Regions from separate parts of the Gottschalkia acidurici 9a genome, predicted to be linked through region 2. Evidence: riboswitches for the same ligand, from Rfam matches in the RefSeq annotation. Region 2 holds a riboswitch; the other holds the start of a gene.
The links. Region 2 has a riboswitch for FMN ahead of CURI_RS01325 (ECF transporter S component). Riboswitches for the same ligand answer to the same signal wherever they lie in the genome.

Region 1: linked by a shared signal. The riboswitch ahead of ribD (bifunctional diaminohydroxyphosphoribosylaminopyrimidine deaminase/5-amino-6-(5-phosphoribosylamino)uracil reductase RibD) and the one ahead of CURI_RS01325 (ECF transporter S component) in region 2 are both predicted to bind FMN.

Annotation. Positions count from the first base shown of each region.
Region 1 covers NC_018664.1:2,719,518-2,722,735, reverse strand. The annotation lists gene CURI_RS12980 (riboflavin synthase) at 1-205, opposite strand, end outside; gene ribD (bifunctional diaminohydroxyphosphoribosylaminopyrimidine deaminase/5-amino-6-(5-phosphoribosylamino)uracil reductase RibD) at 212-1,309, opposite strand; FMN riboswitch at 1,447-1,565, opposite strand; gene CURI_RS12970 (N-acetyltransferase) at 2,039-2,668, shown strand.
Region 2 covers NC_018664.1:273,148-276,365, forward strand. The annotation lists gene CURI_RS01315 (sensor histidine kinase) at 1-23, shown strand, start outside; gene CURI_RS01320 (amidohydrolase) at 55-1,215, shown strand; FMN riboswitch at 1,277-1,394, shown strand; gene CURI_RS01325 (ECF transporter S component) at 1,567-2,154, shown strand; gene tsaE (tRNA (adenosine(37)-N6)-threonylcarbamoyltransferase complex ATPase subunit type 1 TsaE) at 2,328-2,795, shown strand; gene tsaB (tRNA (adenosine(37)-N6)-threonylcarbamoyltransferase complex dimerization subunit type 1 TsaB) at 2,795-3,218, shown strand, end outside.

The DNA of each region.
Region 1 (3,218 bases), 660 kb from region 2:
TTCTCATTGTTTCAGCCATAACATCTACAGTAAAGCAATTAGGACAAAAGCTAGTTACAGTAAGACAAACACCATTAGTACATATACTGTCTCCTAAATTTACATCTAAAAGAACTTTATCAGCGATTATAGTGATTTGAGCAGAGTTAGTTCCTTTTTTAATAGATTTTATAGTTCCGATCTCTTCAACTAAGCCAGTGAACAAGAATAATCACTCCTTTTCAATATAACCTTCAATCATAATATCTTCATTAAACGTTTTTAAAGATATATTGTTAAGATTTATAGCATCTTTCATAAATTCAATACCAGTACCACCTATAGGGGTTTTAGCCGAACTTCCACCAATTATTTTAGGTGATATGAATGCAACTACTTTATCAACAATGTTTTCTTGTAAGGCACTAAAACTTAGTTCGCTGCCACCCTCAAGAAGAATACTGTCAATTCCTTTACTTCCTAGTGATTTTAAAAGATAAATTAGATCTACATAACTATCCTTAACTGGTGTAATTATTATTTCTACATCCTTATCTTCTAAGGCTTTCAATTTGTCTTTAGGGGCTAACTCAGTAGTGGCAACTATAGTCCTTGAACTAGACTTTAGATTAATAACTTTAGAGTCTAATGGAATTCTTCCCTTCGTATCTACTATAATTCTAATTGGATCTAAGCCTTCTTTATCTTCTAAGCGTGTATTTAAACTGGGATTGTCTTTCAGAACAGTCCCTATTCCAACCATGATGGATGAGAGTTTATGTCTAATTTCATGGACATGTTTTCTAGACAATGAATTAGAGATCCATTTAGAATCACCAATATGAGTTGCTATTTTGCCATCAAGAGTCATTGCATATTTTAGTATTACGAAAGGAGTCTTTGTTGTAATATACTTTAAAAATATTTCATTTAACTTTTTACATTCATCTTCTAATACACTGGTAACAACTTCAATTCCATTAGATTTAAGTATTTGGATACCTCTACCAGATACTAAAAGATTAGGGTCTTTTAGCCCTATGACTACCTTTTTTATATTATTTTCCACAATAGCATTAACACAAGGAGGTGTCTTCCCAAAATGAGAGCAAGGTTCTAAAGTAACATACATAGTACTACCTTCAACACTTTCAGTAGAATTTTTTAATGCATTTATTTCTGCATGATCTCCACCATAAAACCCATGGTAACCTTCACCTATTATACTTTCATTTTTCACAATGACTGCTCCAACTAAGGGATTAGGACTAACATGACCTTCACCTTTTTTAGCTAACTCTATAGCTCTTTTCATATAAACTGATTCCATAGATACACATCCTTTAAGGTTAGATTAACTTTAGGGAGGAATAAAAAAATATCCCTAAAGTTTAACTTCAGGGATATTTCTACAAAAATAAATCAATATAAATCTAAATTTAATAATTTAAATTAGTATACCGAAAATAGAATCTTCTCCCATCCAGACTTTACTGTCGGTCTTGGAATTTCACCAAGTCAACTGCACAAGCAGCTCGTGGACTATAACCACCGGTAGGGAATTTCACCCTGCCCTGAAGATTTATCTTTATCTAGTTGTAAGTTCAAGATAACACTTTTTATATAATATGTCAACGAATATATAAAAAAATTATTAAATTTAATAAACTATGAAAAATGAGAAAACAGAAATATAAGTAGGTAGAATATAAATTGGTAAAAAATCAAAATATAATTTGTAAATTATAAGCCGAAGTTAATCAGAGCTTGAAATATCAATATGTTATAAGTCTACCTATACTAAACTTATAGTCAAAGTATACTGTTTTTGAGAAAAAAGTTTAGCAATACTAAATAAACTTATTAGAACAATATATTAAACTAAGTAGAAAAAAGGAAGTGTCAGGAGAATAGCATAGAGATATATACTTAAGATAGCAGACCGACAATTCTAATGAGATAGATGTAATAAATAGTAAATTACTCAAATTGAGTATAAGAAATAAAAGAGGTAACATATATATAAAGGATTTTGGTTAAAAAATTAGGAGGGTTACCAATGGACACCGGTTCTGATGATTCAGACAATAATAATATAAATAACATTTATTTAAGAGAAAGAGATGAGAATTTAAAGGAATATTCTTATAGTAACGAATTTAAATTTAATATAATTTCGGATAAAAAAAGTAAAAGAGTAAACATCGGAGAAATTACAGGTCATTTTTTTGACTTAAGCTCTATAAATTCAGAAAGAAAAACAGACAATATAATAAACATATTAAATCAATACGACGATGAGACTTTTGATATATGTAGAAATCTTTGTAGAGAAACAAACTGTATTAAAGGTAGTGGAAATAATATAGTTCATTTAGACAGATTTTATATAGATTCAAATTATAGAGGTAATGGAACAGGAAGAGAAACACTTCATTATTTTAAAGATGAAATATCTAATCTTTTAAAAGAAGATGTAAGATATATTGCACTGTTTCCAGATCCTATAACAGATGATAAAAATTTTGACTCTTTGTATGATATGGATTTAAAGCAAAGAACAAATAAAATAAAAAAGTTAAAAAGTTTTTATTCTAGTTTAGGTTTTAAAGAAATGAAAGTAAAATCTGATTATATGTATTTAGATTTATATAGTGACTATGATAATATGAGAAACTATAGTAATTAAAAACAGAGCACTATCAAACTATTTAAAATAGTTTGATAGTGCTTTTAAGTTTAGAAATTTAAATGGAAACTATACTGCTATCAAAATATTTTATTCCAAAATAAATTAAATAAAGAACTTTCAATAAGCTTAGACAATGAATGTAGTTTATGTTAAAATTATTGAGTAAATATATAGTGGCACAAAAAAATAACTTAAAAATAAGGAGCAAGAGACGATTTAATAAGGCATACACAAACATAGTAAAATTGTACTAATATGTTTTATAAAATAAAAAGCTCCCTACATTCACAAAGAGTGTAGAGTGATAGATAAAAGTCTATCCAAAACTCCTTTAATTGCTGGGAGTCCCTAAAGCTACTCAAGCAGATAACCAAAATCTTTGATTTTGTGTCATTCGCTTATCCTTTGAATACTAAGCGACTGCAAGGAACTAAGCTTCCTTACTACAACGTAAAGATGAAAAAAGCTTAAGCGTGAAAGTTGCGAAAGCAGAAAAAATTGAGTAGATGGTGCATGGTTAAATCCTAAACACTGAAAAAAATGGGTG
Region 2 (3,218 bases):
GATATAGAACGGACATAGTATAACAGTTTATGTACTATTACGGAGGAAAAACAAATGATACTTATAAAAAATGCAAAAATATATACAATGCAAGAAGAAGTAATAGAAAATGGAAGCATCTTAATAAAGGAAGGTAAGATAAAAGAGATAATAAAGAAGGAAGCGTATTCTAAAGGCATAGATGACTTAGATGGGGTAGAAATAATCGATGCAAATGACTGTATAGTCATGCCTGGAATTATAGATGCCCACTGCCATCTTGGAATGATAGAGGATGGAATGGGATTTGAAGGGGATGATACCAATGAGATGTCAGATCCAGTCACTCCTGAGTTAAGAGCAATAGATGGAATAAATCCTATGGATAGAGGTTTTGAAGAAGCATATCAGAATGGAATTACTACTGTAGCTACAGGACCAGGAAGTTCAAATGTAATCTGTGGTCAATTTGCAGCCATAAAAACTTATGGGAAAAGAATAGATGATATGATAATAAAAGAACCTGTAGCCATGAAAGTAGCACTTGGAGAAAACCCAAAGACTATATACGGTAAAGAAAAACGATATCCAATGACTAGAATGGCAACAGCCGCTATACTGAGGGAAACTTTATTCAAAGCTAGGGAGTATATGAATTCTGAAAAACCAAATTTTGATATGAAGATGGAAGCGATGGCAAAAGTACTAACAAAAGAGATACCGCTAAAAGTTCATGCCCATAGAACTGACGATATATTTACAGCGCTTAGGATAGCGAAGGAATTCGATGTAGAAATAACGTTGGATCACTGTACAGAAGGTCACTTAATTTCTGAGTATATAAAACAAGAAGGTAAATATGCTATAGTTGGACCATCTTTATCAGATAGATCAAAAATTGAGCTTAGAAATTTAACTTTTGAAACACCAGGTGTATTACATAATGCTGGAGTGAAAATAGCAATAATGACAGACTCTCCAGAAACACCTGTATACTATCTACCACTATGTGCAGGCCTAGCAGTAAAATCAGGATTAGATGAGATGGAGGCACTAAAAGCCATAACAATAAATCCAGCTGAGATACTAGGAATAGATGAAAGAGTTGGAAGTATAGAAGTAGGAAAAGATGCGGATATAGTAATATTTGATGGACACCCACTAAGAGATATTATGTGTAAAGTGCTTATGACTATTATAGATGGAAAGATTGTTTATAATCAGATAGACGGCTAAAAAATTAGCATTGACATAATATTTTTAATATGAAATAATATTGATAACAATTAAATATATTTTAAATCTTCAGGGCAGGGTGTAATTCCCGACCGGTGGTAAAGTCCACGAGCTGCTAATGCAGTTGACTTGGTGAAATTCCAAGACCGACAGTAAAGTCTGGATGAAAGAAGAAAAATCCATCTTATAATTTATATTATATGAATAATACTTATTATATAGTTATTATTTCAGAAAATATATTTTAAAAGTGGATATAATTAATGAATGGCACCCTGATATGAAATATCAGGGTTTTTTATATTGCATAATCCCTGGAGTTACAAAACACAGACTAAAAGGAGTGGTATAATGAGTAAAAGATTGTCATTATCAACATTAGTAAAAGTATCACTTTTGGGGGCTATATCATTTATCATAATGATGGTTGAATTTCCATTATGGTTTGCACCTGAATTTTATAAAATAGACTTTAGTGACTTACCAGCACTGATAGGAGCACTTTCATTAGGCCCAGTAGCAGGAATAATGATTGAACTTATAAAAAATCTATTAAATGTAGTATTTACAGGAAGCATAACAGGTGGTATAGGAGAATTCGCTAACTTTTTAATTGGAGCATTATATGTAGGGATAGCAGGATATATATATAATAAAAATAAAACAAAATCGACTGCTATAAAGGGAATGATATTAGGAACTATAGTAATGTCTATAATTGGTTCACTTCTAAACTACTATGTCTTGTTACCAATTTATAGTAAAGTGATGCCAGTAGAAGAAATATTACAGTGGGCTAAAGCAGTAAATTCATTGGTGGTTGATTTAAAAACACTTGTTATATTTGCAGTACTGCCATTTAACTTATTAAAGGGTGCAGTAGTATCTATAATAACCTTACCTATATATAAAAGATTGTCTGCAATATTACACAAGTAAAGTAAATCGTAAGAAGAAATTCCTATTTAAGTAGGGATTTCTTTTTTATTTTGAAATTTTTTTACTCATAAAACTCTAAAAAATGATATCATTATATATAATAAGATATAGATAAATTTTTTTAAAAAGAAAAATATTTGAAATAAACATTCAAAAGATTATCATTTGAAAGGATGAAAAAATTGTTGAAGATTAGCACTAAAAGTCCTGAAGAAACTGAAGAAATAGGATATAATATAGGAAAATCACTTAGTGGTGGAGAGATAATTTGTATGGTAGGGGATTTAGGAGCGGGAAAAACCACTATGACAAAATCATTAGCAAGAGGACTTGAAATAGAAGACTATATAACTAGTCCTACATTTACTATAGTTAATGAATACGAAGGTAGACTAAAACTATATCACTTCGATGTATATAGAATAGGAGACGTAGAAGAAATGTATGACCTAGGATATGAAGAATACTTTTATTCAGATGGAGTATGCATAATAGAATGGTCAAACTTGATAGAGGATATACTACCTAAGGAAAGAATCACTATAGAAATAAAAAGAGGAATAGATGATAACACGAGGGATATTATAATAGATGGAACAGGTCAAAAGTACGAAGACTTAATTAAGGAGTTGAATTATTAGTGAAAGTGTTAGCAATAGATACATCAAGTACCGTAGCTAGTTGTGCCATAATGGATGATGAAAAACTTTTAGGAGAAGTTATATTAAACGATAAGACTACCCATTCACAAAAACTTCTACCTATGATAAAGCAAGTATTAGAAAATTGTAAGTTGAAACCTGAAGATATAGATATATATGGAGCAGCAATTGGTCCAGGATCATTTACAGGGCTTAGAATAGGAGTTGCTACTATCAAGAGTTTAGCACACGCTGTGGAAAAAAGAGTAGTTGGAGTATCTTCACTAGAAGCACTTGCACTAAATATTCCATTTAGTCAAAGTTTAATAGTACCAATAATGGATGCAAGAAGAGATAGGGTATTTACAGCTATATACAAATGGGAAACTGAAGAACTTAAAACTATTATGGAACCAGATGTTA